2 regions of the Bacillus sp. 01N42_2 genome follow, and region 2 is predicted to be linked to the other one. Evidence: riboswitches for the same ligand, from Rfam matches in the RefSeq annotation. Region 2 holds a riboswitch; the other holds the start of a gene.
What was found. A riboswitch is a leader RNA that binds a small molecule or an ion and turns the genes downstream of it on or off. The one in region 2 is predicted to bind lysine.

Region 1: it holds a riboswitch for lysine, as region 2 does, so the genes downstream of both, AC1DN5_RS09310 (aspartate kinase) here and AC1DN5_RS00475 (amino acid permease) in region 2, are expected to answer to the same signal.

What each region holds. Positions count from the first base shown of each region.
Region 1 covers NZ_JBFTRO010000003.1:338,018-353,561, forward strand. Annotated here, with positions in the region: gene sdhB (succinate dehydrogenase iron-sulfur subunit) at 1-759, opposite strand; gene sdhA (succinate dehydrogenase flavoprotein subunit) at 762-2,522, opposite strand; gene sdhC (succinate dehydrogenase cytochrome B558) at 2,556-3,164, opposite strand; gene AC1DN5_RS09305 (YslB family protein) at 3,461-3,907, shown strand; gene AC1DN5_RS09310 (aspartate kinase) at 3,954-5,183, opposite strand; lysine riboswitch at 5,309-5,487, opposite strand; gene uvrC (excinuclease ABC subunit UvrC) at 5,549-7,321, opposite strand; gene trxA (thioredoxin) at 7,469-7,783, opposite strand; gene AC1DN5_RS09325 (alpha-N-arabinofuranosidase) at 7,935-9,425, opposite strand; gene AC1DN5_RS09330 (electron transfer flavoprotein subunit alpha/FixB family protein) at 9,644-10,621, opposite strand; gene AC1DN5_RS09335 (electron transfer flavoprotein subunit beta/FixA family protein) at 10,653-11,426, opposite strand; gene AC1DN5_RS09340 (enoyl-CoA hydratase) at 11,440-12,219, opposite strand; gene AC1DN5_RS09345 (TetR/AcrR family transcriptional regulator) at 12,233-12,817, opposite strand; gene AC1DN5_RS09350 (AMP-binding protein) at 12,906-14,594, opposite strand; gene AC1DN5_RS09355 (DUF2711 family protein) at 14,698-15,375, shown strand; gene AC1DN5_RS09360 (DUF350 domain-containing protein) at 15,513-15,544, opposite strand, start outside.
Region 2 covers NZ_JBFTRO010000001.1:70,845-86,388, forward strand. Annotated here, with positions in the region: gene AC1DN5_RS00415 (HAMP domain-containing sensor histidine kinase) at 1-1,020, opposite strand, end outside; gene AC1DN5_RS00420 (response regulator transcription factor) at 1,017-1,724, opposite strand; gene rsoA (sigma-O factor regulator RsoA) at 1,897-2,133, opposite strand; gene AC1DN5_RS00430 (sigma-70 family RNA polymerase sigma factor) at 2,137-2,667, opposite strand; gene AC1DN5_RS00435 (YvrJ family protein) at 2,908-3,063, shown strand; gene AC1DN5_RS00440 (oxalate decarboxylase family bicupin) at 3,180-4,340, shown strand; gene AC1DN5_RS00445 (regulatory YrvL family protein) at 4,406-4,828, shown strand; gene AC1DN5_RS00450 (ABC transporter ATP-binding protein) at 4,866-5,669, opposite strand; gene AC1DN5_RS00455 (FecCD family ABC transporter permease) at 5,688-6,698, opposite strand; gene AC1DN5_RS00460 (FecCD family ABC transporter permease) at 6,698-7,735, opposite strand; gene AC1DN5_RS00465 (iron-hydroxamate ABC transporter substrate-binding protein) at 7,983-8,921, shown strand; gene AC1DN5_RS00470 (class I SAM-dependent methyltransferase) at 9,069-9,983, shown strand; gene AC1DN5_RS00475 (amino acid permease) at 10,033-11,445, opposite strand; lysine riboswitch at 11,554-11,735, opposite strand; gene sspJ (small acid-soluble spore protein SspJ) at 11,858-11,998, opposite strand; gene AC1DN5_RS00485 (metal-dependent hydrolase) at 12,182-12,664, shown strand; gene AC1DN5_RS00490 (LTA synthase family protein) at 12,707-14,563, shown strand; gene AC1DN5_RS00495 (substrate-binding domain-containing protein) at 14,593-15,519, opposite strand.

The DNA.
Region 1 (15,544 bases), on a different contig from region 2:
TTATACTCTGTCGCTTCCGAAGAAATTGCGGAATGCTTGTAAGTTGGTATCTCTGTTCAAAGCAGCGATTGAAGTCGTGAGCGGAATGCCTTTCGGGCAGGATTGAACACAGTTTTGTGAATTCCCGCAATCTCCGAGACCGCCGTCTGTCATTAAAGCTTCTAAACGTTCGGACTTGTTCATCGCGCCCGTCGGGTGGGCGTTAAACAGACGCACTTGCGACATCGGGGCAGGCCCCATGAATTTCGATTTGCTGTTGACATTCGGGCAGGCTTCAAGGCAGACGCCGCAGGTCATGCATTTAGACAACTCATATGCCCACTGGCGGCGTTTTTCCGGCATTCTCGGTCCCGGTCCCAAATCGTAAGTCCCGTCAATCGGCACCCATGCTTTCACTTTTTTCAGTGAATCAAACATTCTGCTGCGGTCAACCTGAAGGTCACGGACAACCGGGAATGTTTTCATCGGCTTCAGACGGATCGGCTGTTCCAGCTTATCAATCAGCGCCGTGCATGACTGGCGCGGTCTGCCGTTGATGACCATGGAGCAGGCGCCGCATACTTCCTCAAGACAGTTCATGTCCCATGCGACAGGAGTTGTTTTCTCACCTTTTGCATTCACGGGATTTCTGCGGATTTCCATCAGGGCGGAAATCACGTTCAGATTCGGGCGGTAATTGATTTCAAACTCTTCATCGTATGGCGCGCTTTCGGGCGTATCCTGGCGTGTAATGATAAACCGTATCTTTTTCTCACTCATGATTATTTCGCCACCTTCTTCTTCGAGTAGTCGCGTTTACGGGGCGCAATCAGTGATACATCGACATCCTGATATTCAAATTCCGGAGCTTCAAACGGACCGGCATGTTTAGCCATTGTCGTTTTGAGCCACTCATCGTCATTTCTTTCAGGGAAATCCGGTTTATAGTGCGCTCCCCGGCTTTCATTTCGGTTGTATGCGCCGAGCGTGATGACTCTGGCAAGCTGAAGCATATTGGAGAACTGGCGGGTGAACATCGCCCCTTGGTTGCTCCATTTTGTCGTATCATTAATATTGATTTTCTTAAAGCGTTCCATCAGCTCTTGGATTTTATCATCCGTTTTCAAAAGCTTGTCATTGTGGCGGACCACCGTTACGTTGGCCGTCATCCATTCTCCGAGTTCACGGTGAAGCACGTAGGCATTTTCATCGCCGTCCATCTTCATGATGTCTGCCCATTTTTCTTCTTCTTTTTTCACGTAGGAATCAAATAATGAAGAAGACAGATCTTCAGCCGATGTTTCAAGTCCGGCAACATATTTCACCGCATTCGGACCGGCAACCATTCCTCCGTAAATGGCGGAAAGCAGAGAGTTTGCCCCTAAACGGTTTCCTCCGTGCATTGAATAATCACATTCACCCGCCGCGAACAGTCCGCGGATGCTTGTCATCTGATCATAATCAACCCACAGGCCGCCCATTGAGTAGTGAACAGCAGGGAAAATTTTCATCGGAAGCTTGCGCGGGTCATCCCCCATGAATTTTTCATAGATTTCGATAATGCCGCCGAGCTTAACGTCAAGCTCTTTCGGATCTTTGTGCGAAAGATCGAGATACACCATGTTTTCTCCATTGATGCCGAGCTTCTGGTTCACGCACACGTCAAAAATTTCGCGTGTCGCAATATCCCGCGGCACAAGGTTTCCGTAAGCCGGATATTTTTCCTCAAGGAAGTACCAAGGTTTTCCGTCTTTATACGTCCAGACTCTTCCGCCCTCGCCGCGCGCCGATTCACTCATCAGACGGAGTTTATCGTCTCCGGGAATGGCAGTCGGGTGAATTTGAATAAATTCGCCGTTAGCGTAGTAAGCGCCCTGCTGATAAACGATTGATGCGGCAGATCCCGTGTTGATCATGCTGTTTGTTGATTTTCCGAATACGATTCCGGGTCCTCCCGTCGCCATAATAACGGCGTCAGAACGGAATGACTCGATTTGCATATTAGTCAGATTTTGGGCTACGATACCGCGGCACGTGCGCTCATCGTCAAGAACGGCGCCGAGGAATTCCCAGCCTTCGTATTTTGTGACGAGACCCGCTACTTCATATCTGCGCACCTGCTCGTCCAGTGCGTAAAGAAGCTGCTGACCCGTCGTCGCTCCCGCGTATGCGGTTCTGTGATGCTGTGTACCCCCGAAACGGCGGAAGTCCAAGAGCCCTTCCGGCGTTCTGTTAAACATAACCCCCATGCGGTCCAATAAGTGGATAATGGACGGCGCCGCTTCACACATCGCTTTTACAGGCGGCTGGTTTGCTAAAAAGTCGCCTCCGTAAACCGTGTCATCAAAATGCTCAAACGGAGAGTCTCCTTCCCCTTTTGTGTTGACAGCTCCGTTTATCCCGCCCTGCGCGCAGACCGAGTGAGAGCGTTTGACCGGAACGATGGAAAACAATTTAACGGCCGTGCCTGATTCCGCTGCTTTAATTGTCGCCATGAGGCCGGCAAGACCCCCGCCGACTACGATAATGCTTGATTGACTCATGATAGCCCCTCTCCCTCTAGTAATCTAGTTCTCTTACACAAACGCAAAAATCGCTTTTAGACCCACGTATGAAAGCGCTAAAAATATAATCAGCGTCACGTAAGTCGAAATTCTTTGAGAACGCGGCGTGACCGTGATCCCCCATGTGACCGCAAAAGACCATAAGCCGTTTGAAAAGTGAAAAATGACTGATAAAACGCCTACAATATAAAATCCGAGCATAAACGGCGAGCTCAGAATATTCGCCATCATATCGAAGTTAACTTCAGCGCCCATCTGCGCGGCAATCCGCGTCTGCCACACATGCCAGCTGACGAAAATAAGGGTGAGAATACCGGTGACACGCTGAAGCACAAACATCCAGTTTCTGAAATAGCTGTATCGGCCAGCGTTGTTTTTCGCAGTAAATGCTATGTACACACCGTAAACCGCATGATAAATTAAAGGTAAGAAAATAATAAAAATTTCTAACGCATACCTGAACGGCAGACTGTCCATAAAGCCGGCCGCCTTGTTAAACGCATCCGCTCCCCTTGCGGCAAATTGGTTGACGACTAAATGCTGGATCAAAAAGATGCCGACCGGAATCACACCGAGCAAGGAATGCAATCTTCGAAAATAAAACTCTCTGTTCCCAGACATTACTTTACCCCCTGTTTGATTTAAGTGCGAAATGTGCTAAAATCTCTGCCCCCACTTCGTTTCAATTGTAAGCACTTTATTAAAATTTATTGACAATTTCATTTTACTCCTCCCTCAAAAGGGCGTCAAGAAAACGTGTACATAAATTATAATTTTCGGAATTGATTATTTGACGTGAAAATTTTATTTTCCTGCAATACCTTTCTCACTTTTTTTCACGTGTTTTATAGGATCAGCCTGTAATCCTCCCCCCTGTTTAAGCTATAATAAACGAAGGAGAGAGGGGAATACATAATATGAAGAATAATTATGAAGCAGCTTTAGAACCTTTAACTGAACTCGTCGTCAGCGCATACGGCTACGAATTAATCCGGGAAATCGTGCTTCCGGATATCCTCGGCCCGGAGCATTCATCGATGATGTATTGGGCGGGGAAACGCCTCGCCCGCAAATTTCCTCTTCAATCATGGGAAGAAATCCCCGCCTTTTTTGAAAAAGCCGGCTGGGGAACTTTGACAAACACAGGATCAAAAAAGCAAGAGCTGGAATTTGAGCTGGAAGGACCGCTCGTATCCAGCAGGCTCAAACACCAGAAAGAGCCGTGTTTTCAGCTTGAAGCCGGTTTTATAGCCGAACAGATTCAATTGATGAACGATCAGATTGCAGAATCTTATGAACAGGTCAAAAAGAGAGCGGATAAAGTCGTCCTGACCGTGAAATGGGATATGAAGGACCCTGTATAATTGAAAAAAGGCGGTGACTAAAAGTCCCGCCTTTTTGCCTGCCCGTTTATACGGCAGACGGCTGTTTAGAAAGCTCAAACGCATCATGAAGCGCTTCGACGGCTTTCACCATATCATTGTCACTGACCACCGCTGATACTTTTATTTCAGATGTGCTGACCATTTTGACTTGTACATTTTTTTCCGCCAGTACGGCAAACATGTCTGCGGCGACGCCGGGATTGGAGACCATGCCTGATCCGACAATGGATACTTTCGCCAGCTTTCTTTCAGTTTCGATTTTTTCATAGTCAAGCGCGTTTTTATATTCTTCAAGCACAGCGACCGTTTGCGCGGAATCTTCCGTTTTCACGGAGAAAGAAATGTCTGCTTCCCCATTATCCGCTTGTGTCTGAATAATGATGTCAACGTTGATGTTTCGTTTCGCCAGCGCGGTGAAGATCGTTGAAAGTGTTGTCAGCCCGCTTGCAAGGCCCGTGACGGACACCCTTGTAATCTGGTCTTCAAATGCAATTCCTCTGACGATTAAATTCTGCTCCATTGATGATTCCTCCTCAATTAATGTTCCAGCTTCATGTTCCGTGCTTGACCGCACTTCCAAAGGCACTTGATAGTTTTTCGCGAACTCAACCGCCCGCGGATGAAGAACACCCGCTCCGAGATTTGCAAGTTCCAGCATTTCATCATAAGAAATTCCCGCCAGTTTTCTCGCTGACCGGACGTACCGCGGATCTGTCGTAAACACGCCCGGAACGTCCGTGTAAATGTCGCATTTGTCCGCTTTTAAAGCTGCGGCAAGAGCGACCGCCGTCGTATCGGAACCGCCCCGTCCGAGCGTCGTGATGCCGCCGTCTTCGGTTACTCCCTGAAAACCGGCGACAACTGTAATCCTGCCTTCTGCAAGCTGCGCCTGAATTGCGGTGATATCAATATCCGTAATTCTCGCATTGCCGTGGACGGCCTCCGTGCGGACACCCGCCTGCCAGCCCGTATAAGAGACGGCGTCATATCCTTTTTCCTGAAGCGCCATGGCCAAAAGCGAAATCGTGACCTGCTCTCCCGTAGACAGAAGCATATCCATCTCGCGTCTGCTTGGCTCAGATGTAATTTCCGCCGCCAGATTGACGAGCGCGTCGGTTGATTTCCCCATTGCCGACACGACGACTACGACGTCATGTCCTTTTTTCTTTTCAGCAATGGCGCGATTTGCGGCATTTTGAATTTTTTCGGCAGAGCCGACGGAAGTGCCTCCGAATTTTTGTACGATAAGACTCATACTAGACCACCCTTTACATTTTGGTTCGTGCGGGTGAGGAGAAAAGAGCGTTGTGTCCACAATAAAAAAAGCAATGAGAGGAATAGCTCTCATTGCTTTTTCATATCATTACGATTGATTATGAACAACGAGATAGCCCTCCAAGAAAATGAATTCTTGACAGCTTTACATTTATTTAATGCAAAGCCAGCAAAGCACACCGATGGGATGTGTTTCACTTCGGCGAACTCCCCTTTCAGCCTTTTTCGCAGAATCCATCATTCTCCAAAGGCATACTATTGAAGTTCGCACCTCTATCTTCACCATATAACACGATCTTATGAAATTAGTTCACATTCTAGCAGACTTTTCAGAAAAGCACAATACTATTTTTTCAATTTTTCAAACAGCAGCTGAGCGGCCGCAGCCGGCACACCGGCTTTTTTGATATCGTCAAGACTTGCTTCCTTCATCTTTTTGACAGAACCGAAATGCTTTAAGAGCATTTTTTTGCGTTTTTCGCCGATCCCCGGGATATCATCCAATACAGATTGAAAGGCGCTTTTTCCCCGGATCTGTCTGTGAAAGCTGATCGCAAAACGGTGAACTTCATCCTGAATGCGCTGAAGCAGGTAAAATTCCTGGCTGTTCCGCTCCAGAAATACCGGTTCAAGCGGGTCGCCGATCAGAAGGTTGGATGTTCGGTGTTTGTCATCTTTCGCCAATCCCGCTACCGGGACATCAAGGCCGAGCTCATTCTCAAGCACGTCGCGCGCCGCGTTAATCTGCCCTTTTCCGCCGTCAATGATGATTAAATCCGGCAGCGGGAGATTTTCGCGGAGCACCCTCGAATATCTTCTTCTGACGACTTCTCTCATTGATCCGTAATCGTCAGGCCCTGTTACGGTTTTAATTTTATATTTGCGGTATTCCTTTTTATTCGGTTTTCCGTCAATAAAGACAATCATGGCCGATACAGGGTTTGTGCCTTGAATATTGGAGTTGTCAAACGCTTCAATCCGGTGCGGCGTGTAAATGTTCAATGCTTCGCCGAGCCGTTCGGCTGCACCGATTGACCTTTCCTCATCCCGCTCGATTAATGAGAACTTTTCCCGCAGGGCGATTTTCGCATTTTTGTGCGCAAGCAGAAGCAGTTCTTTTTTCGGGCCTTTTTTCGGCTGATGCACGGCGGTTTCCAAAAGCTCGCTGATCATGTCCCTGTCCACGCTGTCAGGCACCAGAATTTCCTTGGGCAGAAAGTGATTGTTTTTCGAATAGAACTGGCCGATGAAGGTCAGAAATTCTTCATCCGCTTCCTGGTACATCGGAAACATGCTGACATCGCGTTCGATCAGCTTTCCTTGGCGTATGAAAAAGACTTGGACGCACATCCAGCCTTTATCGTACGCATAAGCGAACACATCGCGGTCCAGAAGGTCATTCATGGTCATTTTCTGCTTTTCCATCGTCGATTCGATGTAAACAAGCTGATCGCGGAATTCTTTAGCCCGTTCAAATTCAAGCTTTTCCGCCGCCTCTGCCATTTTCTCTTCAAGCTCTTTTTTGACCTCGTTATGCCCTCCCTTTAAAAAGCGGGTGATGTCTTCCACAAGCTCGCGGTTTGTCTCCTCGGAAATATCCTTTACACATGGAGCGAGGCATTGTCCGAGATGGTAATAGAGACAGACACGGTCCGGAAGATTCGAGCACTTCCTGAGCGGATAAAGGCGGTCCAGCAGTTTTTTCGTTTCCCGCGCCGCCTGTACATTCGGGTACGGGCCGAAATAGCGCCCTTTGTCTTTTTTGACATTGCGGGTGACAATAAGCCGCGGATGGCGTTCATGGGTGATTTTAATAAAGGGATAGGTTTTATCATCTTTCAGCATGACATTGTATTTCGGATCGTATTTTTTAATCAGATTCATTTCCAAAATAAGCGCTTCAAGATTGGAGGAAGTCACGATATATTCAAAGTCCTCAATCTCCGTCACAAGCCTTTGGGTTTTTGCATCGTGAGAACCGGTGAAATAGGATCTCACCCTGTTTTTCAGCACTTTCGCTTTCCCCACGTAGATGACTGTTTTCTGACGGTCTTTCATTAAATAACAGCCCGGCTGATCGGGAAGGAGGGCCAGCTTTTCTTTCAGTTGTTTATTCATACGTTACCCTTCCTTACATTCATTTCTTGTGTCCATTCAGTGTATCACGAACATTTGTTTTTCTCCATTCTCAGCTTTTGGAAGATCAAAAAAGGCGATCCCTTTTAAAGGAATCGCCCTGCCGTAGCCGTAACAGAAACTTTCGGCTTACAGATGTTTGTTTACAAGCTCTTCAAGGGCTTCTTTCGGTTTGAAGCCGACAGATGTTTCAACCACTTCTCCGTCTTTTAACACAAGAAGTGTCGGGATGCTCATGACGCCGTATTTACCGGCAGTTTCTTGGTTTTCATCCACGTCGATTTTGACGATTTTCAGTTTGTCTCCCATTTCTTGATCAAGCTCTTCAAGAACGGGCGCGATCATTTTACAAGGTCCGCACCAAGGAGCCCAGAAATCAGCTAATACGACACCTTCACTTGTTTCAGCTGAGAACGATTGATCAGTTGCTTTTACGATAGCCATTTGTTATTCCTCCAATGTCAAATGATGATTTTTAGTATAGCATCTCCCATTCGTTCATGCTAATTTAATGCTTATATTATTTTCTCCCGAACCCGCCGAAAATAATCTTATTTATAGAATGTATGATAACCGATCAGCAGGCGTTCAAAACTTAAGATGGACCCGCCGGCAGCGTGATTAATACAACCGCCATCGGAGGAAGCTCCGCCTCCAGGTTTCCGCCCTTCTGCGTAAACCCGGAAAACGGCTTCGGTTTGACGTTTTCCGGGCTGCTGAATGTATTGCGGGCATTCATTTTTTCAGCATGCAGAATCGTCGCGGAAGGCTTCCCAATCTTTTTCATGCCCCGCAGTTCAATCTTCACGTCAGCTTTGTGCAGGTGATCGATATTGCAAATGCTGATATGTATGCCGCCGTTTTTCTGTTTGGACGCCGAAATGCTGACTTGCGGGAGCCGGCCGTCTTTCCATTCGTATTCGGCCGCTTTTGTTTCTGCGGCCAAAAGAGAAGCATCCTGATGAACCTTAAACATATCAAACACATGATATGTCGGCGTCAGCAGCATATTTTTGCCTTCTGTCAGGATCATTGCCTGAAGCACGTTGACGGTTTGCGCGATATTGGCCATCTGCACACGGTCTGCGTGCTGATGAAAAATGTGAAAATGTGTGGCGGCGACAAGCGCGTCGCGGATCGTATTTTGCTGATACAAAAAGCCCGGATTCGTGCCAGGCTCAGGATCAAGCCATGTGCCCCATTCATCAATGATCAGACCGACTCTTTTTTCCGGATCGTACTGATCCATAATGGCGCTGTGCCTTGTAATCAATTCATCCATATGAGCCGCTTTTTTCATCGTGATGAACCATTCATCTTCCGTAAACTCCGTCGCTGACCCTTTTCCCTTCCAGAAGTCGCCCGGTATTGTGTAATAATGCAGGCTCAGCCCGTCCATGAGATCAGCGGCTTTTTTCATTAAGGTTTCTGTCCAGCGGTAATCGTCGACATTCGCACCGCCGGCAATTTTATAGATTGCATTCCCGCTGTAATTGCGGACATAGGTTTGAAAGTGCCGGTAAAGATCGGCATAATACTCAGGATGCATGTTTCCGCCGCAGCCCCAGTTCTCATTTCCTATACCGAAATATTTCAGCTTCCACGGTTTTTCCCGCCCGTTTTCATTTCTCCAGTCGGACATCGGCGTGCCCGCTTCAAACGTCATGTATTCAATCCAATCAGCCATTTCCTTAACCGTTCCGCTGCCGACGTTTCCGGCGATGTACGGTTCGCAGCCGAGCAGTTCACAAAGCATCATAAATTCGTGCGTGCCGAATTCATTGGAATCAATCGTTCCGCCCCAATGGGTATTCAGCATGGTTTTTCGTTCCCCTACGCCGTTTGCCCAATGATATTCATCAGCAAAACAGCCGCCGGGCCATCTGAGAACGGGAATCTGGAGCTGTTTGAGGGCGGAGGCGACATCCGTCCTGATTCCGCCGGTATTCGGAATATCGGAATCTTTTCCGACCCAGATGCCCTCATATATGCCTCTTCCTAAGTGTTCCGCGAAATGTCCGTATATGTTTTTGTTAATGGTTCCCCGTGTGATATCCGTTTGAATGACTGCCGTATTGTGAGACATACTTGATCATTCCTTCCCCTTAATAAGAATGAAAGCACTACAGCCAATCTATGTATCTGGGATGTATGTATGCTGAAAGGATAAGTTTGTAAGCGCTTTACAAAAAGCTTATTATATTGGTTCGTACATGTCAATCTGTTATTTTACCAATACATAATTTGTACGAATCAATCATCACAAACCAAAACCCTCTGACAAATGAAGCCAGAGGGTTTTGGTTATGAATGAATATTGGCCTTTTTAAATTCCTGGGTCAGGAGCGGAACCACTTCGAACAAATCGCCGACAATTCCGTAGTCCGCTATTTTGAATATTTCCGCTTCCGGGTCTTTGTTGATGGCAACGATCACTTTACTGTTTGACATCCCCGCCAAGTGCTGAATCGCTCCGGAAATCCCGCAGGCAATATACAAATCCGGTGTAACGACTTTCCCCGTTTGGCCGATTTGAAGAGAATAGTCGCAATAATCCGCGTCACACGCGCCGCGCGAAGCGCCCACCGCTGCTCCCAGCACTTCGGCAAGTTCTTTTAACGGTTCAAACCCATCTTTACTTTTTACCCCGCGGCCGCCCGCAACGATGATTTTCGCTTCTGATAAATCCACGCCGTCCGCTGTTTTTTTAACTACTTCTTCAATGACCGTCCGCAAATCTGCCGGCGGGACCGCAAGCTCTTCAATATCACCCGTGCGGCTTGCATCTCTTTCTAATGCCTGAATGTTATTCGGACGGATTGTCGCCAAGATGAAAGGATCGGTTGAAATCACCTGTTCAAAGGCTTTGCCGGAATAGATCGGTCTTGTAAATACGATGTTGTCTCCGGTAACGCTTACATCCGTGCTGTCTGAAATCAATCCCGTTTCAAACCGGGCCGCAAGCTTCGGTGACAAATCTTTTCCCATAGAAGTATGGCCGAAAATAACCGCATCGGGCTTTTCATTTTCGATCAGATCCCCTAGAACCGCTGCATATCCGTCCGCCGTATACTGAGAAAGTCCCGCTGCATCGGCCGTAAATACTTTATCGGCGCCGTACTGAATGAGTTCTGATGCTGCATCAGCCGCGCCTTTTCCCAACAGCACGCCGATGACATCTCCTCCGCCGGAAATGGTTTTGCCTGCGGCTATGGCTTCAAAGGTGACGTTCCGTAAGGCGCCGTCACGAATTTCTCCGAGTACGATCACTTTTTTTCCCATTCTGACATCCCCCAGTTTCTTTAATATCGGTTTATACGACTTTGGCTTCTTTTCTCAGCAGTGAGACAAGCTCCTTCGCCTGCTCAGCGGCTTCTCCTTCGATCAGTTTGCCCGCTTCTTTTTGCGGCGGGAGAAAACGTTCGATCGTTTTGAGTTTCGGTGCAGCATCATCTTCATCAATGCCGAGGTCATCGAGCTCAAGCTCTTCCAGCGGTTTTTTCTTCGCCTTCATAATGCCCGGAAGCGACGGATAGCGCGGCTCGTTTAAGCCTTGCTGTGCCGTGATGACTAAAGGAAGTGAGGTTTTAATGACTTCGGTATCCCCTTCGTTGTCTTTCTCTGCCATAGCTTCATCGCCGCTGATTGTCAGTTTTGTAATCGTTGTGACGCAAGGAATGTTCAACAGTTCGGCAAGTCTTGGGGCCACTTGGCCGGAACCGCCGTCAATCGCGACATTTCCGCCGAGAATCAGATCATATTCCCGGTCCTTGAAATAGTGATATAAGATCGTGGAAATGGAGTATTGGTCGGGATCGCTCAGGTCATCCTCAATATTGATTAATACCGCCTGGTCGCACCCCATCGCAAGAGCGGTGCGGAGTTCTTTCTCCGCATCTTCTCCGCCGACGGTTACGGCGGTAACGGTTCCGCCATGCTCTTCTTTCAGCTGAATCGCTTCTTCAATGGCGTACTCATCATACGGATTAATGATAAACTCGGCTCCGTCCTCCTGAATCTTTCCTGCTTCAATGACGATTTTCTCTTCTGTGTCAAACGTCCGTTTCATCAGTACAAATAGATTCATATTCTTATCCCCTTTATCTTCGCCCACCGAATTGAGGCTTTCTTTTTTCGAGAAATGCCTGAATGCCTTCTTTTGCGTCTTCTGATGCAAATGCTTCCCCAAAGCGCTTTGCTTCGAGCTTTAAGCCGCCGTCATAAGAATAGACTTTGTTTGAATAAAGAAGCTCAAGCAGGGAAGCCATCGACTGCGGGCTTTTTTCCGCAAACTTGCCCGCTAGCGTTTTCGCCTTTTCCAGCAGCTCCTCTTCATTTTCGGCGCCTATTGTGACAAGCCCGAGGCTGAGCGCTTCTTCTCCGGTCACAGGTTCTGAAGTGCCGATCATCTCAAGCGCTTTCGCCGTGCCGACGTACCGGGGCAGGCGCTGCGTCCCGGCAAAGCCCGGAATAATGCCGAGATTCAGCTCGGGCAGGCCGAGCTTTGCATCCAATGTGGCGATTCTGATATGACAGGCCATGGCAAGCTCCAGACCGCCGCCGAGCGCAGCGCCGTGAATCGCCGCGATAACGGGCTTCGGAAACCCTTCAATTCTTTCCATCAGCTGCTGACCTTTATCCGCCATGGCAGAAGACTGCTCAAGATCATCAAGCGACGTAAATTCCTTGATATCGGCGCCCGCCGAAAAAAATTTTCCCTCACCGCGAATGATGATGCTTCTGACGCTGTCATCTGTTTCACACCGGTCGAACAGACCGGATAATTCAGCTAAAACCGCACCGGACAGCGCGTTGGCCGGCTGATGATTGATGGTGATCACCGCGACAGATTGTTCAACCGCCACTGAAAGGCTGTTCATCCGTCAACCCCCTTTAGTTTTGATGAATCCCTGACACCAACAGTTCCAATACCTTGTCTGACAAATCCGGAAGATCATATTTCTGATCGTTCATCACCCATGTTGTCACTGTTTCATCTATCGTCCCGAATATCATCTGCCGGGCGAGGCGGACGTCGAGATTGTCTTTCCATTCGCCCGACTCGATTCCTTCGGTCAAAATGGTGTCCAGCATGTTTAAATAACCTTTTAAAATATCATTGATTTTCAGGCGCAGCTTGATATTCGACTGTCTGAGCTCAAGCTGGGTCACAATCGCGAGGTGGCGGTCATTGCCGAGCAGTGTGAAGTGCTGCTTAATGACGAGAGCGAGTTTTTCTTTTGCCGTCGTTTTTTCTTTCACTTCTTCTTCCATGCGTTCAATGAACTGGCCCATCTTTTCTTTAAAAAGAGAAATGAGTATATCCTCTTTGTTTTTGAAATATAAATAGATGGTGCCGTCCGCAACGCCGGCCTGCTTGGCGATTTTGGACACCTGTGATTGGTGATAGCCGTTTTCCGCTATGACTTCTACTGCTGCATCAATGATCTGCATATACTTTGGCCGTTTTTGGTTCAATGTCATCGTTCCTTCCTTCAATAAATGAATGACTATTCATTCATAACTTCATGATAAAAAGGATTCCCGGTTTTGTCAAGTTTTTCTTTTAAGGCACCTTGTTTTCATGAGAAGCATCTTCCTCTTCGACGAGACGCCTTCTTAATATCTTTCCGACGGCCGTTTTCGGAAGCTCTTTTCTGAATTCGTACAGCTTCGGGACTTTGTACGGCGCAAGCCGCTCTCTGGCAAACGCATCAAGCTCATCGGCATCCGCTTCGGCGCCTTTTTTCAAAACGACAAATGCTTTCACCGTCTCCCCTCTGTAGGAATCAGGCACGCCCGCTACGACGATTTCCTGAACGGCTTCATGCTCATACAGCGCCTCTTCCACCTCACGAGGGTAAATGTTGTATCCCCCGGCAATGATGATGTCTTTTTTCCTGTCGGCGATGTAGAAAAATCCTTCCTCATCCATATATCCCATGTCTCCGGTAAACAGCCAGCCGTCTCTGATGACACGGGCCGTCTCCTCCTGCTTGTTCCAATAGCCTTTCATAACCTGCGGACCTTTTACGATCAGCTCGCCGTGTTCATACGGCTCCGCAAGCCCGCCTTTTTCTTCTGAATAGATTCCGGCGTCGGTATTGGGCCAGGGACAGCCGATGCTGCCGGGTTTATTTTTTCCCCAGATGAAATTTGAATGGGTCACCGGTGATGCTTCGGATAATCCGTAGCCTTCCACAAGCTTTCCGCCGGTCACTTTTTCAAATTTCTGTTTGACTTCGACCGGGAGCGCTGCTGAACCGCTCGGACAGCTTTTTATGGAGGACAGATCATATTTATTCAGTTCCGGATGATGCAAAAGCCCGATGTAAATCGTCGGAGCTCCCGGAAAAACTGTCGGCTTTTGCCTGTCGATTGTTTTCAAGGTATCCAAAGGATTGAATTTAGGAAGCAGAATCATTTCACACCCCTGCATGATGGAAAAATTCAGCACGGCGGTTAATCCGTACACATGAAAAAAAGGTACGATGCCGAGCACTTTTTCGGCTCCCTTTTTCATTTTGTACATCCAGGCGGCGCCCATTTCTGTATTGGCCTGAATGTTTTTGTGCGTGAGCATGACGCCTTTCGGATAGCCGGTTGTTCCGCCCGTGTATTGAAGCACGGCGATGTCATGCTCAGGATCAATATCAAATTCCTCCGCCTTCTCCGCTTTTTCATTTTTTAAAATGTCCGCTAAGCTGTGAATCTGTTCATGTCCGTCGTAATCGATATGCACTTGTTTTTTTTGCGTGAGTGTATAAAGCATATTTTTCGGAAACGGCAAAAAGTCTTTGATACTGGTTGTAATAATGCGTTCAACAATTGACAACGTTTTCATTTTTATCACCTTCGGAAACAGCATATCGAGGGTGATGATCACGCGCGGCGAACTGTCTTGCAGCTGATACTCAAGCTCGTGTTCCGTGTAGAGAGGATTGGTCTGAACGACTATGCCCCCGGCGAACAATACGCCGTAAAATGCGATGACCGACTGCGGACAATTGGGCAGCATAATGGCGGCTCTGTCGCCTTTTTTCAGGCCTGTTTTGCGTAAAAAAGCGGCTAGCTTTAATGAATCTGTGAGAACGTCTTGGAATGTGAGTTTTTTTCCGAGAAAATAAATGGCGGTATGGTTCGGGAATTGAGCTGCGGAGTTTGTCAGATTGGATGGCAGGGTTTGACCGGTAAATTCAAGCTCATGCGGAATCTCTTCGGGATATTGAGAAAGCCATGGCTTTTCAGACTGCATAAAACCTCTCCCTTCTGTTTTCCTATACGCTATTATTATAGCAGAAGGCTGATTGGAATTGGAAAGCGTTTCATGTTATTTTCGAGTTCAGGAGGTGTTGAGTTTGCTGGAAACACTGTATTTTGAAGAGGGAGTTCCTATCCTGCGCCAGCTGCCGAAGCCGTTTACTTCAGCCGCCTTTTTGCTTCATCCCTTTGTCCGAATGCCGGATGGGTGGGAAGCGCAAAAGCGCAAGCGGCCTTTTGAGCATATCTATCCGAGTGATGAGGAGATCATCGAAACGGGCAGACCTGTTTCCTGGAAAACCGTCATGACCATTTGCGGACTGCGCTCTGAAAAAGAGACCGCGCTTGCACTGATGACTGCTGTCACGGCACTGCGGGATGAATATGCCCGGCCTGAATCCGCCGCGCTGTTAAACCGGCTTCATCACCCCGATCTGTACTTGCCGAGCGATGATGTCACTTCGCCATTTTTGATACCGGGACTCTTGGACGTGTTTCGTTCAAAAGGCATTGAGCGCTGCACTTTTTATGAGCCGATCGAAGCGGAAGGCCTATTTTCGCTCAAGCAAACAGCGTCTTCGGATGTATGCGGACTGCTGCAGGCTGACATGATGATTGCTGATGTAAAGCGGCGCGCCGCTTTTATGAGTGTGTACGATTCTTTCACAACACTCTTTCTCATGGAGGATCAAGACATGCTGTCTGTTATCCGCGCCATGAATTGGGAAGCCGTCATTTGCTCTGATACGATGTGCATCAATTGGTATTCTCAATAAAAAGACTGCCGATTTCAATTCGGCAGCCTTTTTTCAGTATTAAGATGTCATGACCAGATAAATAAGTCCGATGAACAGAAAAATTCCCGCTGCCGACAGCAGCACTTTCGCAAGCTTCTCCATTTTTCCCCGTCCCCTTAAATCCCGGCGGCCACCACAAATGACAGGC
Region 2 (15,544 bases):
CGTCAGCTGATCCATTGATTCGAAAATCTCAGCGAAAAAGCGGAACGGCTGCTTTGTTTTGCCTTTTTTGTTTTTGCTGACCGGCTGTCCTTTGCGGTTCTTCGGCTCTTCAAGCCGGCCCTTTGATAAATTGACGAGCCATTTGATGGTATGAAACAGCGGCCAGCCGAAACGGAAAGAGTACCAGATGGTCAGGATGCAGATCATCAATACTAAGATTCCGATCAAGAGGAAGAGGGTTTTCATCACATTTCTCAGAAATGACTTGTTAAACTCATGATCGGGAATGTACACGGGATTCGGCACCGACGCGACCATCCATTTCGTTTTATCGAGTCTTTTAAAAGAAATTTCCCGCTTGTAATTCCACGGTTTGGAATTGTATTTCAGCAATTCAAGCTCATTGACGGTGTTCCGCTCTTTTTTGGTGCTGTTGATATCCCCGAGCAGTCTGCCGCTGTCTTCGAGAAGGTAGACCGCCCCTTTTTCCCGTTTAATATAATCAACCGTGCTTTTTTTATATTGAGAAAGAGAAGCGAGGGATGGCTCCTGGGACTCGATGTAAGTGAGAAGCTGCTCACTGGCGGATTTCCAGCCGAACAGAATCAGATAGGTCTCATCATTAATCGTGACCGTCCAGTAGTTCAGCTTATAGTTGTCAAAATTCCGATACTGATAAATGGATAAGAGATCTTTTCTGCTGTAATGGCTCGGGACGTCTTTCGGCACTCTGTACGCGTAGTCCGTTTTTTCTTTGTCATTAATGATCTGCAGCCAGCCCTTCTGCTTTCTGACCGACATCTTTAAAAATTCATCGACATCCCATGTGCCGTCTTCGTTTTTATCAAGCCACGCTTCAAACGAGTCTGCCGTCGCTTTAGTAAGTCCTGCATTGGCTTCCGCTTCGCTGAAACGCCAATCCAAATAGAAGAAAGAAGCGACGGCCAAAACGGACATCAGCAGGATGACAAGCAGCAGCTGACCGAAAAAGTGAAGCAGAAATTTTCCGCGCATTCTCATGAGCGGGTTCCTTTTTCTCCTTGATCGGGAATAAACCGATAACCGAGGCCGCGCACCGTCACAATATAGGACGGATTGCTGGGGTCTTTTTCAATCTTTTCTCTGAGCTTGCGGATGTGAACCATGACGGTGTTGTTGTCGCCGTAAGACGGGTAGCCCCATACTTTTTCATAGATCTGGTCTTTAGAGAGCACCACATCAGGATGTTCACAGAAATATTGAAGCAATTGCAGAAGCTGTGCGGAGCAGCTGACGGGCTCGCCCCCGACAATCAGCTCGGCGTTTTGCGGCGAATAGGAAAAATGGCTGTATGAGTACGTTTTCTCTTCGCGCTTATAGGTTCTCTTCAACGTCGCCCTGATCCGCGCCGCCAATTCAAGCGGATTAAACGGCTTTGTTATATAATCGTCAGCTCCCAATGCAAATCCTGACAGCTTATCCGCATCAGACGACCGGGCAGTCAGAAAAAAGATCGGAGCGTCGGTATAGTTCCGGATTTCGGCGCATGCCTCAAAACCGGACATGCCTTCCATCATCACATCCAGCACGAGCAGATCCGCTGTCTCATGTTTAACAAACTCAATCGCTTCCTCTGCGCTGCCTGCTGTCTTAATGTTGTGATAGCCTTCTTTGACGAGAACGCGCTTGACCATATCAACGATCGCCTTCTCATCGTCTACAATTAAAATTGACGCATTTTCCACCTTGGACGTTCCTTTCTCTTTGTTTTTTTCATCATATCATTATATGGATAAGATTTGGTACTTTTTTAGTGCGGAGGTCTTGCGGGGAAACAGAAAAGAAAAACGAGACCGGACATCTCCTCTCGTTTTTCTCGCGGTGTCAGAGCGGAATCCCAATCATCCCGCCGCTTTGTCAGGAGCTTTCATTTATAAGATGAAGAATAAATTCCCAAAATCCCGGCACTTCCTGGCATAACAGCATGTCCGCTTTCTCAACGATTTTAATCTTCAATTCCTGTTCCAGATCTTCTCTTTCCTGGTAAGACGTATTGCTCAGTTTTTTTTTTATCATTGGCGAAAAACGCGAAATCAAGAGTTCCATTTCGTCTATATCTGTTTTCCCCTTGTTGAAGTCAAATGGCCCGTTCACTGCTTATTTTCCCCCTTTTTTCTGCTTGTCCAGCTGCTTTCTGAGATTGTCGAGACCCTTTTTATGAATATTGGAAATGTTCTGCCGTGATTCCCCCAGAGACTCGGCAATCTCCTTCATTGTCGCTCCGTGAAGATAAATATTCGTCAGCACGCTTTTTTGTTTATCGGTTAACGTCTGGAGCGCTTCGTATAAATCCCTGTTTTGGACATGCTGGCTCAAATCCCCCTGCTGCCGCAGAAACTCTTCATACGCGTCTTTTCCCATTTCATAGGGAAGCGCTTCACCTCCTTCCGGCTGATCCACCGTAAGCGGATAGCGCTTCTGATTTTTGCGGATGCGCTTGTCAAAGTCGATGGAGAAAATCCGGATCATAGAATTCATATATTTGATGATCCGGATTTCCTTATAAAACTGCTTAAAATGTTCGTCCAGTGATTTTGCATCCTTCTCGTCTGAATGTTCGAGCACATTTTTAAATTTCTCGTAATGCTTAGGGTCACTCAAGAAATGTTTGACGATCGGATGTTTCATGATTTCCTTGCATTTTGACCGTAAAAGAACTTGATAGTCCATAAAACCGCCTCCTATTTAAATTAAATGAAAGAAAGCAAAAAAAAGTAAACTACTCCTTTCCGACTAAGGTTTCACACTCCTTATGTCCCGTTTTTGCCGGAACAAAAAAAGACTCTCGCCCGGATATCAGGTTTACAAGAGCAGCACGTTCTTTCACTTATATACATGACTGCAGGTCAAGTCAGGAGGTGGCTGGTGATGGATCAGGTTTTTATAGAAGAAGTTGTCAGACAGATCGGCAATCTCGGCTTTCCGGCTCTGATTGCCATGTATCTTCTCACACGGTTTGAGAAGAAGTTTGACGCCCTGATCGAGCTGATGGCGGAGCTGAAAGACCAGAAAATGAAAAATTAATTTTCACACGAAGTTGACTTTTCATCAGGACGCATCACTTAACAAAGCAGAAGGGAAAACGAAAGGCCTTTCACATTCTCTTTCTGAAAACCAAAGCTTGAGAGGAGACGATTTACATGTCAAAAGAAAACAACTGCAATATCCCGCAGCCGATCAGAGGAGACAAAGGAGCGACCGTCACGATACCGCGCAACCTTGAAAGAGACCGCCAAAACCCGGATATGCTGACGCCGCCGGAAACGGATCACGGCACGGTGGATAATATGAAATTCTCTTTCTCAGATGTGCATAACCGGCTGGAAAAGGGCGGATACGCGCGTGAGGTAACCGTCCGCGAGCTGCCGATTTCTAAAAATCTCGCATCTGTCAACATGCGTTTAAAACCGGGCGCCATCCGTGAGCTGCATTGGCATAAAGAAGCGGAATGGGCATATATGCTGACGGGCAAAGCGCGGGTCACAATTGTTGATGAACAGGGACGCAGTTTTATTGATGACGTGAAAGAAGGAGATCTGTGGTATTTCCCATCAGGCCTGCCGCACTCCATTCAGGCGCTGAAAGAAGGCTGTGAATTCCTTTTAGTCTTTGATGACGGTTCATTCTCAGAAAACAGCACGTTCCAAGTAACGGACTGGCTTGCCCACACACCGCTTGATGTCATCGCCAGCAACTTCGGGGTTTCAGAAAAAGACCTTGCCGGACTGCCGGGGAAAGAAAAATATATCTTTGAAGAACCTGTTCCCGGCAAGCTGAAAGATGACATTGTGGAAGGACCGAACGGCGAGGTGCCTTACCCGTTCACCTACCGTCTGCTGGATGAAGGTCCGACTGCTGAAACGGACGGCGGCAAAGTATATATTGCGGATTCCACAAATTTCAAAGTGTCCAAAACGATCGCTTCAGCGCTTGTCGTGGTCGAACCGGGCGCAATGAGAGAGCTGCATTGGCATCCGAATACACATGAATGGCAGTATTATATTTCCGGTAAAGGACGAATGACGGTGTTTGCTTCGGACGGCCATGCGAGAACTTTCAACTATCAGGCCGGAGATGTCGGCTACGTTCCGTTCGCCATGGGCCATTATGTAGAGAACCTGGGGGATGAGCCGCTCGTCTTCTTGGAAATCTTCAAGGATGACCACTATGCCGACGTGTCTCTGAACCAATGGCTCGCCATGCTTCCTGAGAAATTCGTCCAGCAGCATCTGGATCTGGGCAAAGACTTTACGGATATTCTTTCGAAAGAGAAACACCCTGTCGTCAAAAAGAAATGCTGAAGACACACACCGACTTGCAGAGTCCGTCTCTGCAAGTCTCCTCTGTGTAAAAAGGAGCTGAGCAGATGATCAATCAAAACGGGCCGAAATTGTTTTTTCTCCAGGTGCTCAGGTATGCCCTGGCAGCGGCCGCCGTATTATTCGGGTATTTCATCGTGATGATGACCGTTTTTTCATTAGCCGGGACGAGCTACGGATCAATGGCGTACGTCCTGCTTTTTTCCGTACTTTTTATTCTTCTCGGTTTATGTTTTGAACCGCTTGAGCGGCTGATGATACATAGCTTTACTTTTTTTAGGACGGGCAGGCTGCCTTTTCTTCTTTTAGCCAGCACCGTTCAGCTGCTGTTCCTCTGGATGACCGCGTATACGACGGATAAAATGATTGAAAAGATTTGGCTGTCAACGACCGAGGAGCTGATTGTGGCGGGGGTTTTTTTCGTTTTGGATAAATGCGTCTCCGGGCAAAAGCAGCCCCGGGCGCAATAAAAAAAACGCAGACCGAAATGGTTCTGCGTTTTTACCGTCATACCGTGGCATTTTCATGCCGGATTAAATCGTATGTCAAGCAGACGGGTTTGTTCGTGCGCGGATCTTTAACGATCTGTGCGTCAATCTGAAACACGTCTTCCAATATGCCGGGCGTCATGACTTCCTCCGCCGTCCCTTCCTTGATGACGCGCCCTTTTTTCAGCGCAATCATATAATGGGAAAAACGGGCGGCATGGTTCAGATCATGAATAACCATTAAAATCGTGCGCCCCTGCTCTTTGTTTAATTTGTCCAGCAGCTGCAGAATTTCAAGCTGATGGGCGAGATCTAAATAAGTGGTCGGTTCATCAAGAAGCAGCAGCTCCGTTTCCTGAGCGAGCGCCATGGCGATCCACACACGCTGCCGCTGTCCTCCGGAAAGCGCTTCGATCGGCCGGTCGTAAAATTCGGCCATCCCCGTCTCTTCAAGCGCCCATTTGATCATATCACGGTCTTTATCACTCAAGCGGCCCATTCCGGACTGATGCGGAAACCTGCCGTAAGAAACAAGTTCGTATACCGTCAGCCCGCTCGGCGCTTCAGGCGTCTGCGGAAGGATGGCCATTTCCTTGGCGATGTCCTTCGTGGATTTTTGCATGATCGCCTGTCCGTTTAAATAGACGGCGCCGGATTTCGGTTTCATGATTCTTGACATCGTCTTAAGAACCGTCGATTTTCCGCATCCGTTTGGGCCGATCAGCGTTGTTATTTTTCCTTTCGGTATGGCGATGTCCAATTCTTTCGCTATCAGACGGTCTCCATAACCGACAGTAAGCTGTTCCGCCGATAATGAGTTCATCGCGGCAGTCTCCTTCCTCTATTTCGTTTTCATCAGCAAATAGACAAAATACGGCGCTCCGAGCACCGAAATCACCAAGCCGACCGGAACCTCGGACGGCGCAAGCACATTTCTCGCCAGCGTATCAGCGAGCAGAAATAAAAATGCGCCGATTAAAGCCGAAACCGGAATAAGCGTTTGATGGCGCGGCCCGGTAAGCCTTCTGGCCAAATGCGGGGCAATCAATCCGAGAAAAGCGATTCCGCCGGCTGCCGCAACACTTGACGCGGCCAAGGCGGCAGCTGAAAACAGCAGAATGCGCCGTTCCTTTTCGACCTGGGTGCCGAGTCCCGCCGCCAGCTGGTCACCGAGCTGGAGCACGTTTAAATACCTCGCTTTATAGAGGCTGAACGGCAAAAGAACCAGCAGCCACGGCAAAATGGACAGCACCATTTTCCAATTGGCATTCCAAATCGAACCGGAAATCCATACAAGCGCCTGCATGAAGTCCCGCGGGTCCATTTTCAGCTGAAAAATCAAGAGAAGCGCATTAAACCCCGCATTAACGCCGATCCCGACCAAAATGAGCCGGACAGGCGAAACACCTTTTTTCCAAGCGAGCACATAGATGAGCAGCACAGCCAGAAAAGCCCCCGCCAAAGCGCTCACCGGAAGCAGCCATGTACTGAACATGCTTAAATCAGCAGCGGACCCTTGGAAAAAGAAGATAAACAGAACGACCGCCAAAGACGCTCCGGCGTTGATACCGAGAATGCCCGGCTCCGCCAAGTCATTTTGAGACACGCTTTGAAAAATCGCGCCTGAAACCGCGATTCCGGCCCCGACCAGTAATGACAGCACCATGCGCGGCAGTCTGAATTCAAATAAAACGAGCTGATCCCGGGCATCCCCCTGTCCGAAAAAGACACGTAATGCATCGAAAGGCGCAATCCGGATCACACCCATATTTAAGCTGATAAAAAAGACGATGCATATGAGCAAAAACGTAACGGCTATAACCGCCAGCGGTTTTTTCGATTTCACATTCATTACAGCCCTCTCCTTTCCCTGCGCGCCAAATAAAAGAAAAAGGGAACGCCGATAAGGGCCGTTAAAGCGCCGACCGGTGTTTCAAACGGCGCATTGACGAGTCTTGCCGCAATGTCACTGAAGACTAACAAAACGGCGCCGAATACCGCCGAACAAGGAATAATCCATCTGTAATCTACACCGACTAAAAAACGGGTGATGTGCGGAATCACCAAGCCGATAAAAGAAATGGCTCCGGCGACTGAGACTGAAGCCCCCGTCAAAAGGACAACGACAACCATTCCGATGACTTTCACAAGCGCCGTGTACTGCCCGAGCCCTTTGGCAAGCTCCTCACCCAAGCTCAGCACCGTCACTGAGCGCGCAATCAGAAATGCAAGCAAAAGTCCGATGACGCCGACTGCCAAAAGCAGCTGGACGCCCTCCCATTTCACGGACGCGACTCCTCCGGCATACCAGAACTTCACATCCTGAGCGACATCAAAACGGATCGCAATCGCGCTTGAAAGCCCCGTTAAGAAATAGCCGACCGCCGTACCGGCCAGCGCGAGCTTCACCGGTGTCAGCCCGCCTTTTGAAAACAGGCCGATGCCAAACACAATGAGCGCCCCGATTCCCGCTCCCATAAAGGACCACAAAACAAACCCCGCGGCAGAGAGTCCCGGAAAAAAAGCAAATGCCAAAGCGATCGCAAAACCCGACCCCGACGTCACGCCCATAATGGAAGGCTCAGCAAGCGGGTTCCGCGTCAGCCCCTGCATGATCGCCCCGGACACAGCTAAAAAAGCCCCGACGAGCGCGGCGGCGGCAGTTCTCGGCAGCCTTAGATCGCGTATGATTTGATGAGATGTATTTTGCGGCTGAAAGTGAAAGAGAGCATCCCACACCGTCCGCAGATGAATATCGGCAGCTCCGATGGAAACAGACAAGGCAACGCCGATCAATAAAACCGCAATACCGGCACACAGCAGCACAGCCGCCCGGAATGAACGCGCCGTCCACTGGATTTCGCTCCCTGATGCCCCTTGAGCCGTCATTGTCTGCTTCTTTTTTAATAGACCCAACACTCGTTCTTCCTTTCTCAAAACAAGAATGGTAATGATAATGATTATCAATGACTTGTTTCAGTATAGCACTTTTATCTTCTCTTTTAATAGACCTAATTTCATATCATAAAAGAAAGCTTTTCTTTAAAAAGAGCGTGCTTCTCTATAAAAGCAGTGATATAATCACACTGATAATGATTCTCTTTATCACTATTTTTTATGAAAGAAGGAATGTCGGATGTTCCATACATACAAGAAAATCGGCGCTGCGCTGATTGCCGTGCTGCTCATCGCCGCTTTGGCCGCATGCGGAAATTCTTCAGACACGAAAGGCTCTTCTGAAAAAGGAGAAACCGTCACTTATAAAGCCGAAAACGGCAATATTAAAATTCCGAAGCACCCAAAACGTGTCGTCGTCATGGCTGACGGCTACTACGGCGACTTCAAACAGCTCGGCATCAATGTTGTCGGCGCGCCGCAAAACGTATTTAAAAACCCTTATTACAAAGGGAAAACAAACGGTGTGACAAACATCGGCGACGGCACGTCCGTTGAGAAAATCATTGACTTAAAGCCTGATTTAATCGTTGTCTGGACGACACAAGGCGCCGATATTGAAAAACTGGAAAAAATCGCGCCGACCATCGCCATTAAATATGACAAGCTCAGCAACATTGATCAATTCAAAGAGTTTGCGAAAATGACAGGCACTGAAGATAAAGCAGATAAATGGCTGGCTGAATGGGATAAGAAAACCGCTGCCGCTAAAACAAAAGTTCAAAAAGCGGTCGGCTCAAAAACCATCTCCATCATGCAGACAAACGGAAAAGACATCTATGTATTCGGTAAAGACTTCGGCCGCGGCGGAAGCATCATTTATGACAAACTCGGGCTGAAAGCCACAAAACTGACGAAGGAAAAAGCCATTAATCAAGGGCCGGGCTACGCCAGCATTTCACTTGAAAAACTGCCTGACTTCGCGGGAGACTATATCTTTATGGGGCCATGGCAGGCCGGCGGTGACGACAAAGGCGTGCTTGACAGTTCAATCTGGAAGAATCTCGATGCCGTCAAGCAAAACCATGTCTATCACATTGATCCGGTCGGCTTCTATTTCTCAGACCCGATCTCACTCGAAGGCCAGCTCGACTACATCACAAAAAGCTTAACAAAGTAACCCGGGAGCCGCTGTCACAGCGGCTTTTTATGACGCCAAAAACTTGACAAAAAAATTCATTTATGCTATAATTTACATTTTTGGATTAACATGTATAATGAGATTCTCCCGGCCGGAGATTGATGTAAATAACGGAGGATCTTTAATATGAGAGAAAATAAAGCGAGTATGACTTCCCTGCTGTCGGCTTTCGTAAGGGCGTACCACAGTAAATACGACACACCGGTGATATTTGATGATTTCTTGGCACAAGATCTTTTATCTGAAAAAGAGCTGTCGGACATCAGCGATCATTTGATTCAAGGTATATCATTTTTCAGCAAAGACATGGCCCGGAAGCTTCAAGGCAAACCGGATGACATCTTAAAATGGGTGACTCAAGTTCAGCTGTCTCCTACACCGTTAGCCCGTGCGGCGTATTGTGAAGAAGTGCTTTTGAATGAAGTGAAGCTCGGGGCCAAACAGTATGTCATCCTCGGCGCAGGGCTGGATACTTTCTGTTTCAGGCATCCCGAGGTGACAAACAGCTTAGACATCTTTGAAGTGGATCTCCGCGCTTCACAGGAAGACAAATTAAGCAGATTAAAACGTTTGGAGCGCGATATCCCGAGCTGTCTTCATTTTGCGCCGATGGACTTTACGGCTCCGCTTTCTTTCAGCCGTCTGAATCAGGATGGTTTTTCCCGCCGAAAAACCTTTTTCAGCCTGCTCGGTGTGTCATATTATCTTACGAAAAAGCATCTCGCCCGCCTGCTTACACAATTATTTGCCGAAGTCCCGCCCGGCAGCTCTGTCGTGTTTGATTATGCGGATGAGTCGCTCTTTGAAGAAAAAGGACTGTCAAACAGAGTGGAGAACATGGTGAAAATGGCTGCGGCGGGCGGAGAACCGATGCTGTCGTGTTTCAGCTATAAAGAAATTGAAAAGCTGTTAGAATCATCAGGCCTGCTTATTTATGAACATTTATCTCCAACGGTAATCAATGACCGTTTTTTCAGCGGGCGCACTGACCATTTAACCGCATTCGAGACCATTCATTATATACACGCCGTCAAAAAGTAATCCGCTGACGCCAAAAAAGACATCCCACAGACGTGAGATGTCTTTTTTTTTATACGGGTTGTCTGTTGTTTGCAAATTTCTTTGAAACGAAAGGATATAACAGCAAACCGACGAAAAACAGCCCGATTCCGAGAATAAAGGTCGTTAAATCGGCCGTTCCCGTAATAATGACGTAAAAAGAATAGATGCAGGCAAGGATAGCGATGAAACCGTCCTTCACTCTTGAACCCTTGATTTCGTCATACGTTTCACCCGTCAGCACGAGCTTCAGGCTGTAAAACGCAGATACGAGATACGGAATCAGATAAGCGAGTGTCGCCGCCGTTGTTAAAAACGTAAACGCGTCACTGATTGTCCGGGAAATAACCGAAAAGATAAAGATCTGTGACATCACGTTCGTGACGATTAACGACACAACCGGGCTGCCCTGTTTATTCGTTTTTGCAAAAGCAGCGGGAAAGTCTCCTGATTTCGCGGCTTGATACGGAACTTCAGAGCCGAGAAGAATCCAGCCGAGCATCGTCCCGAACAGACAGAGGATCGCCAAAATCGCCATGATGATGCTTCCCGCATTGCCGACGATCGCGTATAATACGTCAACAAACGGTTTTTCCGAGCCGACAAGCTTACCATGCGGAAGCACGCCCATCGTAATCAATGTCACGATGATATAGATGCTGAGCGCAATCAATAAGCCGGTAATGGTGGCGCGTTTCACGTCGCGCTGCGAACGGGCGCGCCCGGATAAGATGACTGCCGATTCAATTCCGACGAACGCCCATAATGTTGAAATCGCCGCATTGTGGACCTGACCGCCGATTCCCTCAACCGTATGAGGACCTGTTTGAACCGGAAAATAAAAATGATCGAAAAACGACGTTTGAAACACAAACAAACCTGCAATGATAAAAAAGATAAATCCTAATACTTTTGAAAACGTCGTAACGAAATTTAATTTACTCGCACCGTTCATGCTGGAAACGAGAATCGTGTGAGTGCCCCATAATAAAACCGTACATACGGCAAACGTCAGCAGCTGGCCAAGTGTAACCGCCTGGCCGCCGATTGAAAACATTTCACGCTTATCCGTTAAAATCGGGAAAAAAGAAGTTAAATATCCGGCAAGGCTGGTGATGATCGCCACGTTGCTGATCCAGCTCGCCACCCAGTAGCCCCACACCATCGTGAATCCGGCTGCGTTCCCTTTTTTCCGATCGCTGAACAGCGCTCTCGCATAGCTTTGCGGCCCCGCCGTCAGCTCAGGCTTGCGGATGGATAAGTGACCGAAGACAAGCGCGATCATTAACACACCGGCTCCCGTCAAAAGCCATGCCGATGTAGCGCCGAACGGACTCGCGATTTTTGCGAGCGTGCTCGGAAGGGAAAAGATGCCCGAGCCTACCATATTTCCTACGACAAATGCCGTTAATAACCAAAAACCCCATTTTTTCGTCTGTTCCATTCCTGTACCTCCTGGTTGTTCATTCGTACGGACCAGACCCCGAGACCATATTTACACGCAAAAAAAGCCTGAACAAAAGTCCATGCTTAAAGAAACACACACCCTTGATCTCCGGATAGCCCTCCGCGAAAAAGCACGCGGCAGTCCTGCACTTATTCAGATACAGTCCCAGCATAAAGAAGGATCGGCTTTCTTTACACTTCGGCGCTGATGCCTTTAACACATGTTTTGCGGCCCCTTATCAGCCTGGCATGTGCGACTCATCATCAAGCGCAACCTCTACCTCACCGAGAAAGAGTGAGGATTTTTATCATTCAATTCTACTCAGAGGTTATCAGAGATAAAAAGATCTGTCAAAGGGAAAAATTAGACGGAAAACGGATAGAGCATTCGCCCTACCCGTTTTATATGGTCAGCGGTTGTTTTTTTTCTTTTGAACAGCTTCTTGAAGCGGATCGTCTTTCAAAGCTGCACCGGCGTCCTCAAGCGCACCTTGAATGACGTTTTTGTTTTTATCGCTGTTTTTGCCTTTTTCTTTGTTAAAGAAAGCCATCTGTATCACCTCTTTATCAAATATAGGTACACCTATAATGTGTCTTTTTCCGCGGCAGAATATGCGGAATCCGATCCTCCTTCCTTTTGGCGGAACAGGTAAAGTTTGTTGATCAAACATGCATTCTCTTGATATATTTGTAATTCAGGGGATTTTGGCAAAAATAAAAAGGAGAAGCGAAAAATGACAGGAAAAACACACATCATGGGAGGCATCGCTTCTTGTTCCGCAATTGCGTATTATTACGGGTATGATCCGGTCCTTATGACCTCCGCGGGTGCCCTCGGGGCGCTGATTCCCGATATATGCCATACGAAAAGCAAAATCGGCAGAACACTGCCCGTTCTGTCCAAAATCGTAAGCACGGTGTTCGGCCACAGAACGTTTACACACAGTCTGCTGTTTATGCTTATTATGTTTTTCATCACGGCAGCCTATATCCCGAATCCAAGCATCTCCGCCGGACTGATGATCGGAATGGCAAGCCACCTTGTGCTTGACGCATGGACCGTCAACGGCATTAAACTGCTGTTTCCGTCAACCATCCGCTTCCGTCTTCCCCTTTATATGAGGACGGGGAGCTTTTCGGAGCAGCTTGTGCTGGCCGGGTTAACGATTGTATCCTGCTATTATTTATACGAATTGGTTCACGGCCGCATCTCTTAAACAAAAAGCGTCTTTTCGCTTTTAGGGTGAGGAGTCATACATATGAAGAAATCCTTTTTCAGCAATCATCGGTTTTTATGCCTGTCCATCCTGTTCATGTGGATAAAAACATACGTCGTTTACAAGCTCGGTTTTGATCTGCAGAACAATTCTGTTCTTGAGGAATGTCTGCTTCTCATTAACCCGCTGAGCTTTATTGTGCCGCTGTTCGGCATCGGCCTGCTGCTGACGGAAAAAAAGCAGCGGATCTTTCTGCTTTCGGCGAATGTGATGCTGACGGGGATTTTAATTGCGAATACGGTGTTTTACGGGTTTTATATTGATTTTATCACCATACCGGTTTTGTTTCAGGCAAGCAATATGGGCGATATGGGAAGCAGCGTCCAAGAGCTGTTTCACCCGCTGTATATCGCTTTATTCGCGGATATTGCGGTTCTGTTTTACCTAGCGGGAAAGCATAAAGCCGGTAAGGGAAAAGCGGGCGCCCGGACTGTTAAAGCGTATGCGTGGGCATCAGCCGGCCTCATGCTGTGCAACCTTGCGCTGTCTGAGGCCCAGCAGCCGAAGCTGTTCAGGCATCCTTTTGATCGTGAAGCGCTCGTAAAAGGAATCGGCCTGTTCCACTTTCATTTGTATGACACCATTTCGCAGACGCTGAATGCAGGGGCTAAAGCGTTTGCCGACGAAGACAGTCTTGCGGCGGTCGCGAACTACACCCAAGCCGACTACAGCCGCCCGTCCGATGCAAAATTCGGGCTTGCTAAAGGGCGTAATGTGATTTTTGTCACGCTTGAATCAACACAGCGTTTTGTGATGGATGAACGGGTCAACGGGCGGGAGATTACCCCGTTTATGAATAAGCTGCGGAAAAAAAGCTATGACTTCACTCATTTTTATCAGCAGACCGAACAGGGAAAAACCTCAGATTCAGAATTTATTACTGCGAATTCGCTGTATCCGTCTTCAAGCGGCGCCGTTTTTTTCACAAAAAGCGGCAATCGGTTCAATACGCTGTACCATACGTTAAAAGACCATCAGTACTATTCGGCCGTTCTGCATGCCAATCATAAGGCCTTTTGGAACCGGGATGAGATGTACGGGGCATTCGGCATCGACCGTTTTTTCGATGCGGATGAATTTAAGGTGACACCGGAAAATTCAACGGGCTGGGGCCTGAAGGACAAGGAGTTTCTCGAACAGTCAGCGGAAAAATTAAAGAAGCTTCCGCAGCCGTTTTACGCAAGCCTGCTGACTTTGACCAACCATTTTCCTTTTGAAATTGATAAACAGGATCAGCTCATTGAGGAACCGGACACAAGCAGTGATTTGTTAAACCGTTATGTGACGACGGTCCGCTATGAAGATGAGGCGCTAAAACACTTTTTCAACAAGCTGAAAAAAGAAGGGCTGTATGACAACGCGATGATCGTCCTGATGGGAGATCATTACGGCATATCCGAAGCCCACAATAAAGGACTTGCCGAATTCTTGGGAAAAGAAGAAATTACGCCGTTTGATACGGTTCAGCTTCAGCGCGTGCCGTTTATCATTCATATTCCCGGGGTGACCGACCGTGAGCCGGAAACGATCGCTTCCGCCGCGGGACAGGTAGATGTAAGACCGACGCTGCTTCACCTGCTCGGCATTGAAACGAAAGGCAGCATTCAGTTCGGCAATGACCTGTTTTCCAAAGAGCGGACTCCGTTTGCTGTGCTGAGAAACGGCAGCTTTATCACGAATGATCATATTTATACGAAAAATACGTGTTACAGCCGCAAAACGGGCGAACCGCTTTCTGACATGGGCGCATGCAGCGATGAGAAAGAAAAAGCGGAACAAGAACTGATGCTCTCCGATAAAATATTAAACGGCGACCTGCTGCGGTTTTACAAACAATAAAAAAATCCCTCCGTCATTGGAGGGGTTTTTTATGTTTCATATATGAGCCGACCGGTCATTTTCGTATCATATCCGGATAATTGAGAAAGCTGAGACTTGAATTCCTCAGAATTAAGAACGTCCCGCACGCTTTGAACAAGCTCCCGGTTTTGTTTTAAGACGACCACATCGTACTGCTCCCTGATCACCGGGATAAAGTCCGTGCCTGCCATATACGCCGCATGCTGCGACCCGACTCCGATATCCGCCTTGCCGCTTGATACTTGTGAAGCCGCTGACAGATGATCCGTGACAATGTCATGATATCCGGCGACATCAGACGGCTTGATGCCGAATGATCTGAGCTGTTCATCAAGCAGCACCCTCGCGCCTGATCCTTTTTCGCGATTGACGATACGGACATCCTTTCTGCTCAAATCCTGAAAGCCCTGAATGTTCAGCGGATTGCCCTTTTTCACGTATAATCCGGCCTGCCGAAGCACAACATGAAAGAGCGCAAACGGCTCTCCTGAAAGAATGCGCTTCACATACGGGATGTTATACTCCCCCGTCTCCCCATCATACAGATGCAGACTGACGATGTCGCAGGCTCCCCGGTACATCTCGATCAAGCTGTTTAAGCTGCCGCTGTACTTGCGGAGCGGGGACGCCTGTATCTTTTGTTCCAGCTGTTTACTGAGGAGATCCATCGACACATCCTGGCCGCTGATGATAACAGACTGCCTTTTTTCCGGCTCCGGCCTGCGGGGCGGATCAGCCTCCTTGGCTGCTGATGGCTCTTTAGACATCCTCATATTTGCTTTATATTGTTTCAAGTCCTCTTCATCGACCCTCATCTGTCTTCCGACCCTGTACGCCGAAATGAGTCCTTTTTTTATCAAATCATATACTGTCAGTTTTGAGACCTTCAAAAGGCCCGCAACTTCTTCTATTGTATAGGAAGTGGCTTCTGTCATATTATCACGCTCCGTTTTTATTATA